2 regions of the Paenarthrobacter sp. GQ52 genome follow, and region 1 is predicted to be linked to the other one. Evidence: predicted binding sites of a transcription regulator. Region 1 holds the regulator's gene; the other holds the start of a gene.
The links. Region 1 encodes Rex, which represses fermentation and respiration genes when NADH is low (regulators of the CRP and FNR family bind a similar motif). Its sites were predicted from a motif close to CTTGTGAANNNNTTCACAAG; they were not measured.
Positions count from the first base shown of each region.

Region 2: AC6CH8_RS13350 (glyceraldehyde-3-phosphate dehydrogenase) is a predicted target of Rex. The motif match lies at 3,206-3,225, and genes of this name have one in related genera.

Region 1 is NZ_JCAXEJ010000012.1:69-9,840, forward strand. It holds gene AC6CH8_RS15175 (HAD family hydrolase) at 1-826, opposite strand, end outside; gene AC6CH8_RS15180 (glutaredoxin family protein) at 995-1,249, shown strand; gene AC6CH8_RS15185 (redox-sensing transcriptional repressor Rex) at 1,325-2,032, shown strand; gene AC6CH8_RS15190 (hypothetical protein) at 2,080-2,865, opposite strand; gene AC6CH8_RS15195 (hypothetical protein) at 3,129-3,830, opposite strand; gene AC6CH8_RS15200 (YceI family protein) at 3,997-4,548, opposite strand; gene AC6CH8_RS15205 (histidine phosphatase family protein) at 4,756-5,421, shown strand; gene AC6CH8_RS15210 (TlpA family protein disulfide reductase) at 5,426-6,031, shown strand; gene AC6CH8_RS15215 (cytochrome c biogenesis CcdA family protein) at 6,037-6,792, shown strand; gene resB (cytochrome c biogenesis protein ResB) at 6,792-8,495, shown strand; gene ccsB (c-type cytochrome biogenesis protein CcsB) at 8,495-9,562, shown strand.
Region 2 is NZ_JCAXEJ010000009.1:13,544-23,315, reverse strand. It holds gene AC6CH8_RS13365 (acyltransferase domain-containing protein) at 1-305, shown strand, start outside; gene AC6CH8_RS13360 (HNH endonuclease family protein) at 290-1,090, opposite strand; gene AC6CH8_RS13355 (hypothetical protein) at 1,214-1,423, opposite strand; gene AC6CH8_RS13350 (glyceraldehyde-3-phosphate dehydrogenase) at 1,497-2,984, opposite strand; RNA gene rnpB (RNase P RNA component class A) at 3,248-3,639, opposite strand; gene AC6CH8_RS13340 (YaaA family protein) at 3,697-4,461, shown strand; gene AC6CH8_RS13335 (zinc ribbon domain-containing protein) at 4,492-5,229, opposite strand; gene AC6CH8_RS13330 (Nif3-like dinuclear metal center hexameric protein) at 5,319-6,230, opposite strand; gene msrA (peptide-methionine (S)-S-oxide reductase MsrA) at 6,355-6,879, shown strand; gene cysK (cysteine synthase A) at 6,946-7,881, shown strand; gene epsC (serine O-acetyltransferase EpsC) at 7,923-8,507, shown strand; gene AC6CH8_RS13310 (oxidoreductase) at 8,504-9,343, opposite strand; gene gnd (NADP-dependent phosphogluconate dehydrogenase) at 9,428-9,772, opposite strand, start outside.

The sequences.
Region 1 (9,772 bases):
GCCACAGCCCATACACAGCTCCGCCGACGGTCGCGGCTTTGAGGCCGAGCGTGGCCGCGCGGCGTCCGGAGCGGAAATCGTAAACGGGCCAATTGTTCTCACGAGCGTGCCGCCGAAGCTTCGCATCGGGGTTGATCACCACGGGGTGACCCACCATGGTGAGCAAAGGAATGTCGTTGGCGGAATCGCTGTAGGCCCAGCAATGGTCCAGATCCAATCCCTCGCGATCGGCAACGAGTTGGACCGCGATCGCCTTGGCAGGTCCGTGGAGGATGTCCCCCACGAGCTTCCCCGTGTACACACCTTCGTCCACCTCACCCACTGTGCCCAAGGCGCCGGTTAGGCCGAGCCGGGTGGAAATGACAGTGGCCACCTCAATGGGCGTAGCAGTCACGAGCCACACCTTCCGGCCGACCCGAAGGTGCTGTTCTGCCAGCGCCTTGGTTCCCGGCCAGATCCGTGACTCGATCATTTCGTCATAGACCTCTTCGCCCAAGGCCTTGATGTCATCAACAGTGATGCCGGCAGCAAGGGTCAGCGCAGAGTCGCGTACGGAGTGGACGTCTTCCATGTTTTCGCCGCGCATGACGAACTTGAACTGCTTCCAAGCGAAACCGGCGGCCTGGGAAAGTGTGAACGCTTTGCGTTCGTACATTTTGCGCGCCACGTGGAAGAGGCTTGCACCCTTCATCAACGTATTGTCGACGTCGAAGAAGGCGGCTTCGCCAGCGTGCTTCCGCACGAGATCCTGTTTTGCCGCGTCCCTCTGCGCGGTGTTTTGCACCAAGGCATCTGCGACCACGGCGGCGTTCTTCTCCTCGGGCATGCCTTGAGTCTAGTCAATCGCCGGGAACTGCGTTGAGGGCGCACAGGCGGAGTCGCCGAAGGGGGTGGGGTGTGAGTGAGCGTTGGTGGGGAGGGGGTGGGGTGTGAGTGAGCGTTGGTGGGAAGGGGGTGGGGTGTGAGCGAGCGTTGGGGCGGTTACCTTTGAGACATGGCTATTCCCGACGTCGTACTTCTGACCAAAGCTGACTGCCACCTCTGCACGGAAGCGCGTGCCGCCGTCGAGCGCGTCACGAAAAGCCTTGGCGTGCAGTGGACCGAGCAGAAGATCGACGGCGACTCCCAACTCCAGGAGCGCTTCGCAGAGGAAATTCCTGTGGTGCTGGTTGACGGCATCCAGCGGGATTTTTGGAAGATCGATGAGGAACGGCTCACCCGCACACTGAAGAAAGTCCTGGAAGATTGAGGTGGGGTTACCCGCAGGTAATGGCTTTTGTTGAGTCCCGCCGAGGGTCATAGAGTGGAACAACAAAGCGACGCAATGGAGAATACCGTGACTGCGCTGGAACCGTCCCCGGACGCAACAACCGGGGAAAACGAACCTGCCACCAAGCAGATCCCGCCCGCGGCTGTGGCCCGGATGACTCTCTATTTGCGCGCGCTCAACTCTCTCTTGGCCGAAGGTGTGGAACGCGTTTCCTCGGAAGCGTTGGCGGAGGCATCAGGCGTCAGTTCATCCACGCTCCGCAAAGACCTCTCCTACGTCGGCTCGTACGGGACCCGGGGCGTTGGCTATGAAGTCCAGTACTTGAGCCGGCACATAGCCGCCGCACTCGGCCTGACCCACGACTGGAAGGTCGCGATTGTGGGTGCCGGTAACCTCGGCAAAGCCCTTGCACGGTATGGTGGCTTCGAGTCCCGGGGCTTCGACGTTGTGGCCATCTTTGACGCGGACCCCATGGTGATCGGCAACGAGGTGGGCTGGTTGCGGGTGAGTGATTCGGCCGAGCTGGAGCGCGTGCTGGAACGCACCCATACCAACATGGTGGTGCTTGCGCTACCTGCGACCGTGGCCCAGGCTGTCTGCGACCGCGTCATTGCTGCCGGCATACGGAGCATCCTGAGCTTCGCCCCGGTGCTCCTGCAGGTTCCCCCGCACGTCAACCTTCGCAAGGTGGATATGGCAACCGAGCTCCAGATCCTGGCCTACCATGCACAACGGGCGCAGACGCCGGGCCAGGCTGTTTAGCCTTCGCCGGGTCCGCGCCCGCGTTTAATACTTGGAAGCGTGAGGGTTTAGCGACCGTAGGGGTTCTGGTATGGGTTTCCGAAAGGCTGGGCCTTACGGAAGTACGGAGCCGACGCCGGCAGGTACAGCATGACGATCGCTGCAACGCCCAGCAGGATCACGATGAGCTGCATGATGCCGTAGGTTGCGCCGAACTGGAACAGTCCGGTGAGGCCCAGAACAGAGATGGCAGCGAACACGGTGCCCAGGATCCGGGCCCAGTTCTTGCCCTTCCGGACGGGGAAGGCGACCAGCGCGTAAAGTCCCAATGAGAAGATGGCACCGACAATGGCGCCCACTGCGATAGCACCGCGCATCCCCTCAATGGATTCCGCGGGGAATTCAGTGCCCTGCTGCGCGGCCTGCTGGTTCATCACGTTGATGAAGGAATCGGCTCCGGTGGTGGCCAGGAGCAGCGAGCTGATGGCAGACAGGATGCCTGCCGCAATGATCATCCAGAACGCGTAGTTCACCATTGGAGGGATAGTTGTAGGACCGGGTTGCTGGCTCGGCCAGTTGTTGCCCTGGCCATACTGCGGAGCTCCGGGAGCCTGACCATACGGGGAAGACTGCTGCCCGTACTGGGGTGTGGCGGGGGACTGCTGCCCGTACTGGGGTGCGGCGGGGGACTGCTGCCCGTACTGGGGTGCGGCGGGGGACTGCTGCCCGTACTGCGGCGCGGCGGGCTGACCGTACTGGGGTGCCGGAGGCTGCGGCGTGGAAGGCTGGGCGCCGTGCTGCTCGGGCTTGTTGTCGTCGCCCGGATTTGAGGGCGGGTACGGAGGGTTGCTCATGGCATTCCTTTGCTTGTTCGACTGCTGGTGCGGCCGCCGGGATCAGCAAAATGACCCTGCCCCCAGCGTGGTTCTGGTACCACCGTACCTCCAGCGTCCGACACTGCAGATGATCACACGCAGGTATTTCAAGCTCACGGGAAAAAATCATCATGTCGGCTTACGCCTTCATGATGAAGGCCGCGGGATCCGAAAGGATCTGACCGCGGCCTTCAGCCTCGCTCTACCGCCGATATCGCACGACGACGGCAGTTGAGTCAGTGCTAAGCGTGGCCCTTCACAGTCTTGAACCAGAGCTGCGCATTGGGCAGCCACATCAAGACAACGGCGACTGCGCTCACCAGGAAACCGAACCAGTTGCCGCCCAGGCCCATCCCGGAGCCGCCACCATTTACCGCTCCGAAAATGGCCAGTAGTAAGGAAACGCCCGCCAGGATGGTCAAGGCGAGGCGTGCCCACTCTTTACCTTCCTTCATCTTCATGGCCAGGATCACTTGGGCGGCGGCGACCGCCAAAGTGAGCAGGAGGAGGATCATGGCGATGGCGGCGAATGCCGGAGCGAACGCGAAGGCAGCGATCACGGCAAAGAAAGCGATGAGGCCAAACAGCAGGCCCAGGAGTCCCGAGATCACCCAAATGAAGTAGGAAACTTTCAGCTCCGTCGGCAGGCCCTGGGTTTTGAACATTCCCGAGAAGCCGCCTTGAGGCATGACGTCGTTGAAGCTACGCGGTCCGTCAGTGGGCATTTCGAAGTGGAAACCGGACTGTCCGGGGGCAGGCTGGCCTGGTCCGGGCTGTGAGTATTGCCCCGGTTGCGACGGCGGCTGGTAGCCCTGCGGGGGTTGGTAACCCTGGGGCGGTTGGTAGCCCTGCGGAGGCTGGTGACCCGCAGGAGGAACATTGCCGGGCTGCGGAGGCTGGGAGCCGGGCTGCTGTGGCTGTGGTGTTTCGTCTGGGGTACTCATGGCATCACTTTAGACCGCAGGTTGAAGGATGCATAGGAAATTCGGAGCTAACGCGCAGCTAAATACAGGCTGTTTGCCGAACAATTGCGGGGTGACTTCCCTTTACGCGAAACGGCGCCCCTCACAGCGTGAACTGTGCAGGGCGCCGTTTGCTGAGGCGTGCGGGCTACGCCGCAGCCGGTGCAATGAAGGCGAGCTCGAGGTTGATGACTACCTTGTCGCTGACCAGGACGCCGCCGGCTTCGAGGACGGCGTTCCACGTGAGGCCGAAGTCCTTGCGGCTGATGGTGGTTTCGCCGGAAACGCCGGCGCGGGTGTTGCCGAACGGATCCACGGCCACACCGTTGAATTCGGTCTCGATGGAAACTTCCTTGGTCACGCCCTTGATTGTGAGATCGCCCACGAGGTCAAAGCTGTTGCCGTTGGCCTTGACGTGGCGGGACACGAAGGTGATTTCCGGGAACTTCTCCACATCGAAGAAGTCTTCGCCCTTGACGTGGCCGTCGCGGTTGACGTCTCCGGAGTCGAAGCTGGCGGTCTGGATGGTGGCGGTGACCTTGGAATCGGTCAGCGTTTCGCCAACTTCCAGGGTGGCAGCAGCATCCTTGAACTGGCCGCGGACCTTGCTGATGCCTGCGTGGCGGACGGTGAAGCCGATCTCGCTGTGGGAGGCGTCGAGGGCCCAGGTGCCGGTGGTGACGGAAGTGGGGAGAGTCATCATGGTGTTGCTCCTATATCGAGTGGTAGGTACTGCTTGCTTGCCTGGTCGAGCTCATTGCTTGAAGCGTCAACCGAGCTTCGTATCCAGTATAAACATGCATATGCATCTTTTATTCCAACTCCGTGGAACATTTCGGGAAAACTTTGAGTTCTACTAGCGGTAGAAGATTTCGGATCGCCCCGCTTCTTTGAGAAACTGGTAAACATGCCCCAAGCAACTGTCCATCTGCTTCGCCATGGCGAGGTCCACAATCCCGACGCCGTCCTCTATGGCCGGCTGCCGGAATTCCACCTCTCCGAACGTGGCCGGGAGATGGCTCGGATGCTGGCGGACCACTTCACGGCCCGCGTCAACCAGGGTGCCAAGATTGTTCATTTGGTAGCCTCGCCGCTCACGCGCGCCCAGGAAACGGCCATGCCCACGGCCGAGGCACTGAACCTGGAGATCACCACCGAGCCGCGCATTATCGAAGCAGAGAACCACTTCGAGGGACTCCACCCCACCAAGAGCGAGTTCCTGAAGCCCAAGCACTGGATCTACTTCCGGAATCCGTTGCGCCCTTCATGGGGCGAGCCCTACAAGGAGCAGGCAGCCCGCGTGCTGGCCGCGGTTGAAGACGCACGTGTGAAGGCCATCGAACTTGGCGGCGACGGCGCGGAAGCCATTCTGGTCAGCCACCAACTTCCCATTTGGTCCACCCGGTTGACTGCCGAGGGCCGCCGCCTGGCGCATGATCCCCGTAAGCGCGAATGCACCCTCACGTCGTTGACGTCCCTAACACTCGACGACGACGGCAAGATCGTGCGCGTTGAGTACACCGAGCCCGCTGCCGTCCTGCTTCCCGGCGCGGCGAGCACCCCGGGAGCGTAGAAGCATGGACAACAATCTTTCGCGCCGCGGCGTGCTGACCGCCGGTGGTGTCCTCCTGGCAGGACTGACCATGGGCCTGTCCGCGTGTGCTCAGGAAGACTCCCTGGCCAAGCAAGCCAAGGCAGGCGACAACAAGAACTACGTGGCAGGTGATGGTTCGGTGACGGAGTTCGCCAAGGCGGACCGTGCCGCACCCGTCGCGCTCAAAGGCACTCTCTTTAACGGGCAGACGGTAAAGCCGGAGGATCTGCTGGGCAAAGTCACTGTCCTGAACTTCTGGTTTGCCGCGTGCGCTCCGTGCCGCATCGAAGCCCCCCAGCTTGAAGCCCTGCACTTGGACTTCAAAGATCAGGGGGTCCAGTTCTTCGGCGTTAACCTGCGCGACGAACAAGCCACCGCCGAGGCCTTCGACAAGACCTTCAACATCACCTACCCGAGCTTCAATGACAAGGATGGGGCAGTGCTGCTGTCCGTGTCCGGCATTGTGCCTCCGGGTGCAGTTCCCACAACGTTGGTCCTGGACAAGGAGGGCAAGGTTGCCTCACGCGTCCTCGGCGAGATCGAGAAGAGCACCCTGAAAGCCCTCATCACCTCTGCAGTGGCCGAGTAGCACCCATGAACAGTCCTTTTGCCGAGACGATCCTCAACGGATCACTGCTGCTGGCTGTGCCAGTGGCACTGCTGGCCGGGCTGGTCTCGTTCCTTTCGCCATGCGTGTTGCCGCTGGTCCCGGGGTACCTTGGCTACGTCACGGGACTGACCGGCGTCGACCTCCAAAAGCAGCGGCGGGGCCGCATGCTGGCCGGCATCGGGTTGTTCGTCCTGGGCTTTTCGGTGATTTTCGTTCTGCTGGGCGGCGCCTTCGGGCAGCTGGGTACGTTGCTGACCGGTCCCCAAAACGCCTGGATCACGCAGCTGTTGGGCATCCTGGTGATCATCATGGGTGTGGTGTTCATGGGCGGCTTCGGCTGGTTGCAGCGTGATGCCAAGATCCACGCAAAACCTCCGGCGGGCTTGTGGGGCGCGCCCCTGCTGGGACTGACGTTCGGGCTGGGCTGGGCGCCCTGCATTGGTCCGACGTACTCCGCGGTACAGTTGCTGAGCTTGTCCGGCGGTTCATCGGCGGCCAAGGGCGCCCTCCTGGCGTTCGTTTACAGCCTTGGCCTTGGCATTCCGTTTCTCCTTATTGCCTTGGCCGTGCGCCGGGGCATGGGAGTGATGTCCTTCTTCCGCAAGCACCGGCTGGCCATCCAGCGGATCGGCGGAGGCATCCTGATTTTGCTCGGCATCCTGATGGCCACCGGTGTGTGGGGAACCTGGGTGACCGAGTTGCAGTACTGGTTCCAAAACGATGTGAAGTTGCCAATCTGATGAGCGAGTCCGTGAAAGCCAAGAAGAAGTCACCAGCCGCTGAAAACACAGCGGACGGAAAACTCCAGCAGGCCAAGTCCGAGGCAGCCCTGCCCGCGCTGGGTTTCAAGGGCATGCTCCGGTGGTCCTGGACCCAGCTGACCAGCATGCGCACGGCCCTCTTCCTGCTCCTCCTGCTTGCCGTTGGCGCTGTGCCGGGTTCCCTGTTCCCGCAGCGGCCGGCCAATCCTTCAGTGGTCACGCAGTACATCAAGGACAACCCTTCCTACGGCGAGCTTCTCGACGCCCTGCAGCTCTACGATGTCTACTCGTCGGCCTGGTTCTCGGCCATTTACATCCTGCTTTTCATCTCCTTGATCGGCTGCGTCACTCCGCGTGCCATCGCCCATTACAAGGCCATGAAGTCGCAGCCGCCGCGCACCCCCAAGCGCCTTTCGCGCCTGCCGGAGTACGGCACCTTGGCTGTGCCTGCCGACGCAGGGATCCCGGCGTCGAAAGCCATCAACGATGCCGCCGGGCTGCTGAAGAAACGCGGCTACCGGGTGGAGGTCAGGGACGTCGACGGCGCCCTGCCGTCCTTGGGTGCCGAGCGCGGCTTCCTGAAGGAAGTGGGCAACCTGGTGTTCCACACCTCCTTGATCGGAGTGCTGGTGTCCGTGGCCATTGGTGGCTTGTACGGGTACAGCGGCCAGCGGATCCTGGTGGAAGGCGATACCTTCGTCAACACCCTGGTGGGCTACGACCAATTCACTCCCGGAACCAACTTCCAGAGCAGCTCACTCCAGCCGTACTCGATGCAACTGGACAAGTTCGAGGCCAGGTTCGACCGCGAATCGCCGGGCAAAGCCGGCCAGCCCATCGACTACACCGCCGAAGTGACCACCAAGGAAACCCCGGACTCTCCGGGCAAGAAGGAAACCCTCAAGGTCAACGACCCCGTTTCCCTCGGGAATACCAGCCTCTACCTGACCGGAAACGGCTATGCACCCCTGATCACGGTCCGGGACGGTGAGGGCAACGTCGCTTTCCAAGGTCCCGTAACTGCCAAGGTCCAGGGCGACAACTACTACTCCTCCGTGGTCATCAAGGTCCCGGACGCCAAGCCGGAACAGCTGGGCTTTGTTGGCTTCTTCCTGCCCACGGCCTTCGTCACCGAGGACGGCATTTCCTTCAGCGGCGCCCCCGAACTCATCAACCCGCAGCTGAGCCTGAACTCGTTCTACGGCGACCTCGGCCTGGACAAGGGTGTGCCTCAAAACGTGTTTGAGCTGGACGTCAAGGACCTCCAGCAGCTCAACGGCCGCGACCTCCCTGCCGGCGGTATCACCCTGAGTCCGGGTGCCACAGTCAACCTGCCAGAAGGCAAGGGCAGCATCACGTTCGATGGCGTGAAGAAGTACATCGGGGTGGACATCCACCACAACCCCGGCCAGCTCTATGCGCTGATCTTCGGTTTCCTCGCAGTCGCAGGCCTGGTCATGTCGCTGTACATCAACCGCCGCCGCGTCTGGGTTCGCACCGGAACCCACGCGGACGGCCGCACCATGGTGGAATACGGCCTGCTGGCACGCGGTGAAGACCACCGCTTGGCCGGCGAAGCCGCCGCACTCCGCGAGATCTTTGCCCGGGAATGGAACATCCCCGAGGCGCCGGACACGGCTACAACAACAGCAGGATCCTCCTCAACCTCGAAGGACCAGTAATGCCCGTCATCAACGAAACCCTGGGCCAGTACAGCGAGCTGTTCATGCTGTTGGCCGCCGGCACGTATACCGTGGCGTTCATCGCCTTTGCCTGGGACCTGGCGAAGAGCAGCAAGATGCTCCGCGCCGTGGACCTGAAGGCCGCAGCCAGCACCGCCGGCGAGAAGGTCACGGTTTCTGCAGGCCGCGTCGCGGCAGGCTTGGGAGGTCCCGACGCCGGTGGGCCGGCTGGACGTGCCGAGCGTCCGACGTCGGGCCTCACCGTTGAGGGCGGCACCGCCGCCGGCGACATGAAGTATGCGGGCGAACGCCGCGCGCCTGCCCGCGTGGCCGTAGCGCTGACGGTGCTGGGTGTGCTGATCCACGGCGCCGGTGTGGTTACCCGTGCATTTGGTGCAGGCCGCGTGCCGTGGGGAAACATGTACGAGTTCCTCACCACGGGTGCTTTCGTTGCCGTAGCTGTCTTCCTGGTGGTTCTCATCCGCAGGGATCTGCGCTTCCTGGGCACGTTCGTGATCGGCCTGGCCATCATCATGCTGGTTGCTGCTTCGGCTGCTTTCTGGACCCCGGTTGGGCACCTGGTTCCGGCCCTGCAGAGCTACTGGCTCATCATCCATGTCTCCATCGCCGTGCTCTCCTCTGCATTGTTCACACTGACGTTCGCCATGTCTGTGCTGCAGTTGCTGCAGTCGTACCGCCAGAAGAACCTTGCCGCGGGCCGCGCGGACAACCTGGGCTTCATGCGCCTGGTTCCCAACGCGCTGAGCCTGGAGAATCTCTCCTACCGCATCAATGCCATCGCCTTCATCGGTTGGACGTTCACCCTCATGTTCGGGGCGATCTGGGCTGAAAAGGCCTGGGGCCGCTTCTGGGGCTGGGATCCCAAGGAAGTCTGGACCTTCGTGATCTGGGTGGTCTATGCGGGCTACCTGCACGCCCGGGCCACCCGTGGTTGGACCGGAACCCGCGCAGCGTGGTTGTCGATCGTTGGCTACGCCTGCGTCATCATCAACTTCACACTCGTGAATACAGTTTTCAACGGCCTGCATTCCTACTCCGGGCTCTAAGCTCCGTAACCCCATGACCGGGATCCCCGCCTGAGCAGGGGCTTCGCTCCTGTGTGCGTATAGCGGTCTTGGAATATGACAAATTGGTGTAGCAACCATGACAACTTGGTGTTGCTACGAAGCCTTTTGCCCGTCCGGGGCAGGTGCTAACTTGTTCAGAACCCGCTTGTGATGCAGCCCGCTAGCGTCGCGCCGTGTTCTCTTCGAGGT
Region 2 (9,772 bases), on a different contig from region 1:
CGGGATCCTTCTTCCCCCGGTATTTTCCTGACAAGCCTGCGCGCAAAGCCACGTGTGATTCATGGATGTTGGACCCGTATCTCGTCGAGCGCCTGCCGGACAGCAACATCGCGTCGTTTGCCGGACGTTTCACGCTCGACCGCTGCACTGATGCTCCTACGGATGCCATCTACTTCACTTTCAGGCAGCGGGGACTCCATGACTTGGATAAGCTCCCGCGGGAAACCTCTCTCCAGCGTGTGGTCCTGGAGCGGATCGACGACGGCGGCATCTGGCAACTGGGGCACGGTCACCTGGCATTGTAGATGGTTTGCTGTTCCGGGCACGAGGACAAAACCCGCTTCATGGCGTCCTTTTCAGCCTGCGTAATCCAGAGCTTATAGGCCGCTTTCACGGAGACCTGCCGGGCGACGTAGTGGCAGCGAAAATTCTTGTTAGCCGGCAGCCACGTGGCCGCGTCACCTGCGCCCTTCTTAACATTGGCGGGACCGTCGGCGGCGATCAGGTTCAGCGGATCGTTCGCGAATATTTGCCGCTGCTGCACAGTGAGTTGCTGGGCGCCCTTTTGCCAGGCGTCGGCGAGGGCCACCACGTGATCGATTTGAACTGCGGCACTGGTGTCCTGGCCCCTCCGGAAAGTCACCTGCGACCCCGTGTATGGTTCGTGAAAGCTACCACCGGCAACCTTGCACGAGGAGCCTTCCGTGAATTCGACCGCCGAGAGGTCCCGCCGGAGAATGTCGTTTCTGGTGTCGCATCCATTGCGGTCAGCGTCCGCCCAGGCTTGCCCGAATGCGGCCCTATCGTAGTCCGATTTGGCCGCGCGCCCTTTTACCGGGAGTCGATCCAAGGCGTCGCTCGCCTTTTCCGGGGCAACGGGCACCCCACCGCGAAGGGGTTTCATCCAGCCGGGATTGTAGACGGGCGCTTCACTAGGGCCGGCGGCCCATGGTTCAGCGGCCGTGAATTGTCCTGTGGTGAAATACCATGAAAGCCCTGCCACCACGGTTGCGGCGGCCAGTCCCAGAATGGCCCACGCCTGACGTGACCGTCGCCGCGCGCGTTTGTAGGCAGACCAAGTGATACTCAAGGGACTCCATCCAGTGGGGAAACAGCAATGTCCTACGAGCGTAGGACAAGGCCCCGACAGTCAGAGTCGATATCCACAGTGTGCAGGAGATGTCACACTTCGGAGATGGGATGCTTCAGTGGGTTATTGCTCACGCATTACGCGCTGCAGGTCCTCTGTTGCCAGCGCGAGGAGGCCCCGCAGTTGCTCCACGCGCTGATCCGGAACATCGCCGGAAGCGTTGGCTGCGATAGCTTGATCCAGAAGTTTTTGGGCCTGTTTGTGGTTGGCCTTTGCGACGTCCAGGGCGTGCTCCAGAGTGGTCTCATGTTCCAACGTTGATTCGTTTTCCATGAACCCATTTTGGTCAGGTTTCCCGGCTGATACCAGTGACTCAGCCGGGAAACCCGTGAATACTTCGGCGTGCTTAGGCTCCAGCGCCTTCAAGCACTGCGATGGGAGCAACCACGTCGCGTGCCGGGAACGACGGCGGGTTTACGCCGGCCATTTCTTCCATGACACGGACTACCTGGCAGGAGTAGCCGAACTCGTTGTCGTACCAGACGTAGAGAACGAGGTTCTTGTCGTTGGAAATCGTTGCGAGGCCGTCAACGATGCCCGCGCGGCGTGAGCCAACGAAGTCAGTGGAGACAACATCGGGAGAGTCGATGTAGTCGATCTGCTTGCGAAGATCGGAGTGCAGGGACATCTCACGGAGGAAGTCGTTGACTTCGTCGCGGGTGGTTCCCTTTTCAAGGTTGAGGTTCAGGATGGCCATGGAAACATCCGGAGTAGGAACGCGGATGGCATTGCCCGTGAGCTTGCCCTGCAGTTCCGGAAGTGCCTTGGCTACGGCCTTGGCGGCACCAGTCTCCGTGATGACCATGTTCAGGGCCGCGGAACGGCCGCGGCGATCACCCTTGTGGAAGTTGTCGATCAGGTTCTGGTCATTGGTGAAGGAGTGCACAGTCTCAACGTGGCCGTGGATGATGCCGAACTTGTCGTTGATGGCTTTCAGCACCGGCGTAATGGCGTTGGTAGTGCAGGATGCCGCGGTGACGATCTTGTCATCATCGGAGATGTCCCGGTGGTTGATGCCGTGGACGATGTTCTTCAGCTCACCCTTGCCCGGTGCAGTGAGCAGCACACGGGAAGCACCCTTGCTCTGCAGGTGCTGGGAGAGACCCTCGGCGTCGCGCCAGCGGCCCGTGTTGTCCACCACCAGGGCGTCCTTGATACCGAAGGCCGTGTAGTCCACAGTGGCCGGGTTGTCCGAGTAGATGACTTGGATTTGCACGCCGTTGGCGGTGATGGTGTTGGCTTCCTCGTCCACGCGGATGGTGCCTTCGAAGGAACCGTGTACCGAGTCACGACGCAGCAGGCTGGCGCGCTTTACAAGATCGTTCTCGGCGCCCTTGCGCACTACGATCGCGCGGAGTCGCAGGCCGTGCCCGCCACCGGCCTTCTCAATGAGGATGCGGGCCAGGAGGCGGCCAATGCGGCCAAAGCCGTAAAGAACGACGTCGGTGCTGGTGCGGTCGTCTGCGCCACGCTTTCCCACGATTTCGGCGAGCTCGGCACGCAGGTACTCATCCAGCGAGGCGCCGTTGCCTTCGGCCCGGAACTTCTCTGTCAAACGTGCGATATCAATGGCGGCTGCGCCGAGTTCCAGCTCGGACAGGGCGTTCAGCAGCGGTGCGGTCTCTTCGAGCAGCAGCTCGTGGTTGCTCATCCGGCGCGCAAAGCGGTGGGCCTTCAGGATGTTCATGGTGGACTTGTTGATCAGGCTCCGGCCGTGGATGCTCGTGACCACGTTGTTTTCCCGGTACAACCGGCCGATCACCGGAATCATGGCCTCGGCGAGAGCCTCCCGGCCCATCCACTTATCAAGACAAGAATCTGACGTCTGGCTCACAGAACTACCTTCCTTGGGTCAACCACATACGTCTTCGTATGCAGATGGCAGCGGCCGCCCGGAGTAGTCCTGCGGCTCATGCGCCGGCGGGCTTCGGTCCACCCACAGCGCCTTGAACGAGAGCAAAGAAAATCCGCCGGCTGCGAACGCAGTCCCGGCGGCAGAACATCTACGTTCAGTAACCATTCTAGGGCGGAAGGAAGCGGTGAAGGCCGCCCCGCGGCGTGAAATCACTCACACGGCGGAAATTCGGGAGTAATAAATGGATGGGTCGACCGATACGCCGGGTTCTGTCATCCCCTGCCGTTACCGGAAAAGGAGTGGCGGCCATCCATCTACGAACGCCGTTGCCGACGCCCTCCAGCAGCCTACCCGGACACTCGGGCGAGCAGCCCTCAAGCGTGTCCTGTCTGGCCTTGCTCCGGGTGGGGTTTACCTAGCCTCCCCGGTCACCCAGGGAGCTGGTGGTCTCTTACACCACCGTTTCACCCTTACCTGCTGCGCTGCGATGCAAACATCACGACGCGCAGGCGGTCTCTTCTCTGTGGCACTGGCCTGCGGGTTACCCCGAGTGGGCGTTACCCACCACCCTGCTCTGCGGAGCCCGGACGTTCCTCGAGCCACTTTCGTGACGCGCGACCGCCTGGTCGACCCATCCGCCGTCCAGTCTACCGGCGTTGGGACCACCCAAAGACCCCGGTAATATCGACGGGTGCTGATTCTGCTGCCGCCTTCCGAAGGCAAGACCCCCGCTGCCAACGGTCCCTCCATCAACTGGGAATCGCTCAGCTTCCCTGAACTGAACCCGCACCGGGCAAAAGTACTAGAAGCGTTGGGCACGGTGAGCGCGCACGAGGATGCACTTGCGCTGTTGGGGGTCGGCGCCTCGCTGCGGGACGACGTCGAACGTAATACGCGGCTGCATGCCGAACCGGCCGCTCCCGCGCATCAGGTCTATTCAGGGGTCCTGTATGACGCCCTTGGCTACAACAGCATGACCCCGACGCAGCGCCGGAAGGCGAACGAATCCATCCTGGTGGTTTCCGCACTGTGGGGCGCCATCGGCTTTGGCGACCATGTGCCCGCCTACCGGTTGTCCATGGGAACTGCACTGCCCGACGTCGGACGCCTCGCGTCCTACTGGAAGCCGCAGCTTAACGCCGCCCTCGCCTCACGTGCTGAAGGTGAGCTCCTGGTCGATTGCCGCTCCAGCACCTACGCCGCGGCCTGGGCTCCCCCGGCGACGCAGACAGTCAATGTCAACGTCTTCAACGAGGCGAACGGCAAGCGCACGGTTGTCAGCCACTTCGCCAAACACACCCGCGGGGAACTTGCGCGACACTTGCTGACCCGGCGCGGCAAGGCGCCGGCAACCCCGGATCAGCTCCTGAAGGCCGCGGGGGAAATCTGGAGAACAGAACTTGTTGAGGGCACGGCCCGAAAGCCGCACGCGCTTAACATCATCCTGTCCAACTGACTGCTCCTGCCCAGCTGAGGTTGGGCTGCGTCAGTTCCACTCCGCCGAACGGACCAGGATGACACCTGAGTCCGGGCAAAAAACAATGTCGTCCTCTGCGGCTGCTTTGACTTCGGCAAGGTCGCCGGGGCTGAGCATCATGCCGGAGCCTTCGGATTTACCGTGGAACAGCCGGGCTGCACCGACGCCCCGCTTGGTAATGGTCTTCTCGTAGATGGCAAGCACTCCCGCGTCCAGGGATTCCGCGAAAGCGGCACGTTGCCCGCGGACCACCGTTTCTTCAGCGGCAATCTCTGCAATAGCCTCGTCCAGCTCAGCCCGGATGCTGCCGAACGAACCCTGGATGTCGTCCACGATCGCCTGCTGGGCAGCCTGACGCTCCCGCAACGTATCCAGGCGCTCCAGGATTTCGAGCTCCACGTCTTCAAGGTCCGAACGGCGCTTATTGAGTGAGGCAATGTCGCTCTGCAGCGCCACCAGGTCCTTGGACAGGCCGGTGCCGCTGTTGAGCCGGGTCTCATCGCGTTCAATGCGGGTGGCTACCTGCTCAACGTCGGCTTCCGCACGGCGAAGTTCCGCCTCGGCGTCGTGGACGGCAACCTTGGCAGCGCCAAGTTCGCCGTTGGCCACGTTCAACGCATCCGTGAGGTCCGTGATGCGTGGATCTGTTTCCAGAACCTTCCGTCGGCCGGCAAGCGACCTGAGCTTGGCATCGAGCCCCTGCAGTTCAAGCAATTTCAATTGTTCTGCCGGTGCTGCTTTCGCCACGCTTACCTCCGCTAATCGCCACCGGTCCTGGGGATCAGGTCCGGCCGGACCACCACTATCTGTATGGGCTGCCCGTATCTTTCTAGACTCTAGTCCCCGCCGGGAGTGAGTATGAAGTCCCATGGGTCGCTGTTGGTGCCGCTGACGCGGATCTCGACGTCGTAGCCCTGGTCTGCGAGCACGTTACCCAGCGCTTCGGCGGCTGCAGGCAGCCACAGCCACTCACTGGCAAAGTGCGAAACATCGATCAGGTAGGGCCTGCCGTTTGTGGCACCTTCGCGGGCCTCCGATGCCGGGTGGTGACGCATGTCTGCCGTGACGTACACATCCGCATGGCTGGCCCGAACGGCGTCGAACAGGCTGTCCCCGGCTCCACCGCAAACTGCGACACGCCGGACCAGGCCGTCTTTATCGCCAGCCACCCGGACTCCCCCGGCGACAGCGGGCAGCATCTCAAAGACGCGCGCTGCGAAATCACCGAGCGTCTCAAGTTCAGGGAGGTCCCCCACCCTGCCGATGCCCTCCTCCGGAAGGCCGTTGCTAGCAGCAGTCAGCGGAGTGACGTTCTCCAATCCGAAAGCGTCGGCCAGGACATCAGAAACCCCGCCCACTGCTGAATCACCATTGGTGTGCACGGTCAAAAGGCCCGTACCGGCCTCTATCAACCGGTGGACAGCGAGGCCCTTTGCGGACGTGGCTGCCACAGAGTTCACCCCTTTGAGAAGCAGGGGGTGGTGTGTGATGAGCAGTTCGGCTCCCCACTCCACGGCCTCATCGATCACGGCCAGCGTGGGATCCACAGCAAAGAGGATTTTGGTGACAGGGGCGTTGGGTCGGCCGACAACAAGGCCCACCTCATCCCAGTCTTCAGCCAGGGACTCCGGCCAGAGTTCCTCGACAGCCAGCAACACCTGACCGAGCGTAGGATCACCGCTGGCGTCAACTGTTTCGTCTTCTTCGACGGAATCCGCATCAGAAATGTCGGTGTTTACTGCTTCCATGCTCTTATTCTTCCCTACTGGGCCCGATCGGGCGGTTGCCGCACCGGCAGCACCTCCCTGGTGCCGTAATTCTCCCGTAAGGTGAAGCGGGAATCATCAGGCCCTCCGATCCATTGAAGAGAACATGAAAACTTTCGTACTTGGCGGCGGCTGCTTCTGGTGCCTTGATGCCGTATACCAGAAGACCCGCGGCGTCAGCTCGGTTGTATCCGGTTACACCGGCGGCCACGTCCGCAATCCCGATTACTACGAAGTGTGCTCCGGCACTACGGGCCATGCAGAAGTTGTCGCGGTGACATTCGATGAAACCGTGGTTCCGGAGGAAGTCATCCTGGACATGTTCTTCGCCCTGCACGACCCCACCACGCTGAACCGTCAGGGCTATGACGTGGGAACCCAGTACCGGTCCTCGATGTTCTACACAACGACGGAAGAGAAGGTGCTGTTCGAGGAAGCCATCGAGCGCGCCCAGGCCCTATGGTCCGATCCGATTGTGACCGAGGTCAGCCGTCTTCCCGAGTTCCATGAGGCCGAGGAAGTCCACCAGAATTACTATGCGAAGTTCCCGTATCAGGGGTACTGCCAGGTGATCATTAACCCGAAATTGGCTAAGGCCCGGAAATATTACTCTGCGTGGCTTACTGCTTAGCAGGGTTTCGATCCTGCTGGTTAGGCTGACCTCAGCAATCCCTCTTCAGAGATAGGCGTAATTTTCATGGCAAGGATCTACGACGACGTCACGCAGCTTGTCGGCCGCACCCCGCTGGTCCGTCTGAACCGGCTGACCGAAGGCCTCGACGCCACCGTTGCAGTCAAGCTTGAGTTCTACAACCCGGCCAACAGCGTCAAGGACCGTATCGGCGTGGCCATCATTGATGCCGCCGAGAAGTCCGGCGCCCTGAAGCCCGGTGGAACCATCGTCGAAGGTACCTCCGGCAACACCGGCATCGCACTGGCCCTGGTGGGTGCAGCCCGCGGTTACAAGGTCATCCTGACCATGCCTGAGACCATGTCCACTGAGCGCCGGGTCATGCTGCGTGCGTACGGTGCGGAAATTGTCCTGACGCCCGGTTCCGAGGGCATGCGTGGCGCCGTCGAGAAGGCACAGGAAATCGTCGCCAACACGGAGAACTCCATCTGGGCTCAGCAGTTCGCCAACGAGGCCAACCCGGCGATCCACCGCACCACGACCGCCGAGGAAGTCTGGGAAGACACCGATGGCGAAGTAGACATTTTTGTTGCTGGCGTAGGCACCGGCGGCACCATCACAGGTGTTGGCCAGGTCCTCAAGGAGCGCAAGCCCGGCGTGCAGATTGTCGCTATCGAGCCCAAGGACTCCGCGATCCTCAACGGTGGAGCGCCCGGTCCGCACAAGATCCAGGGAATCGGCGCCAACTTTGTTCCGGAAATCCTGGACACCAACGTTTACGACGAAGTCTTGGACGCTACCCTCGAGGACTCGGTCCGCGTAGCCCGTGAACTCGGCGCTCGTGAAGGTATCCTCGGCGGCATTTCCTCCGGCGCCATCGTGTGGGGTGCACTGGAACTGGCCAAGCGTCCCGAGAACGCCGGCAAGCTGATCGTCGCCGTCGTGTGTGACTTTGGAGAGCGTTACATCTCCACGGTGCTGTTCGACGACATCCGCGGCTAACACTTCGCCCGCACGCCTTCATTTCCTGTAGAAAGGTCTTTGTGAGCTTCTTCGCAAGGCTTAAGGAAGACCTCGATGCCGCCCGGTCCCACGACCCGGCGGCTCGAGGCTCTTTTGAGAACTTTTTCGCATACTCCGGCCTGCACGCCATTTGGGCCCACCGTGTGACGCACCGGCTGTGGCAGAATCCGGCGCTCCGTTTTCCCGCGCGCCTGATCTCCCAGCTGGCCAGGTTCCTTACCGGAATCGAAATCCATCCCGGTGCCACCATCGGCCGCCGATTCTTCATCGACCACGGCATGGGGGTGGTGATCGGTGAGACCGCAGAGATCGGCGAGGACGTGATGATTTATCACGGAGTAACGCTCGGCGGACGTTCGCTGGCCAAGGTCAAGCGGCACCCCACCATCGGTGACGGCGTGACCATCGGCGCAGGCGCAAAGGTCCTTGGGCCCATCACCATCGGTGCCGGCAGCGCAATCGGCGCCAATGCCGTGGTGGTCAAGGACGCGCCAGCGGAATCCATCATCACAGGCATTCCGGCCACATGGCGACACCGCGATGCACGGTCGGAAACCAAACCCGCTGTGGATCCGGCGGAGTACTACATCGAATACCGGATCTAGCCGGCGAGCCTTCTGTAAAAATTCCAGAAGACAGCGTCGAAGGCGCGGTCCGGAAGAACCCTTCGCAATGCCAGGACGCTCCAGGCTCCCCTGCCCACCGGGTAGCGGGTCCTGGGGCGTTTTGCCGTTGCGGCCCGTACTATCGTTTTCGCCACAACCCGCGCCGGGGTCGACAACACATGACCGGTTCCGGATGTTGATGCCAGTGCGGTAGCCACTACGTGGGCTTGCTCGCTGTAGGGCCCTCCGCCGGAGGCAGCCAACAGGCCCTCGCCCGCGATGGTGCCCCATTCACTGTCCGTTCCCGACGGTTCAATAATGACGACGTCGATGCCGTGCGGCCCCAGCTCCAGGCGCAGGGAATCACTCATTCCCTCAACGGCAAATTTGGTGCCGTGGTACCACGCTCCCAGGGGCTCATGGATCTTGCCGCCAATCGACGCCACATTGATGATCCTGCCTGAACGCGAGCGGCGCATCCCGGGTATGACGAGTTGGGTCATCCTCGCCAGGCCCATGACGTTGACCTCGAACTGGCGCCTGCCCTCAGCCAGTGGAACTTCCTCGAGTGAGCCGTAGGAGCCGTAGCCGGCGTTGTTGACGAGCAGGTCGATTCGCCCATGTGCCGCTTCAACCAGGCCAACAGCAGACGCCATCGATTCCTCCGAAGTGACGTCCAAGGACAGCACCGTGATGCCATGCTGCTTCAACGGCTCCATCTTGTCCACACGGCGTGCCCCTGCGTAGACGGTGAAACCGGCGGACCTGAGGGCGACGGCAGTTTCGAAACCGATTCCCGTTGAAGCCCCGGTGACAAAAGCGATACGGGGTGCCATGGCTGGTCTCCTTCAGTTGGGTACGGCAAAGGCCGGTCTCCACAGCGTAACTGGGAGGAACCGGCCTTTGACGGGAAGGTGCTGCTAGTGGGTGTCGACTGCCGAGATCTCGGACTTGTCTTCTCCCCACAGGGTGTGGAACGTGCCCTCGGTGTCCACGCGACCGTAAGTGTGTGCACCGAAGAGGTCGCGCTGGCCCTGGATCAGGGCAGCGGCAACGCGCTTGCGGCGCAGGCCATCGTAGTAGGCCAGCGAGGAGGAGAACACCGGTACCGGGATGCCCAGCTGAACTGCGGTGGCTACCACGCGGCGCCATGCCGGGAGGGCCTCGGCGATGGCCTTGGTGAAGGCCGGCGCGAACAGCAGGTTGGCTGGCTTCTCTTCGGCGGCGTAGGCCTTGGTGATGTCCTTGAGCAGTTCTGCCCGGAT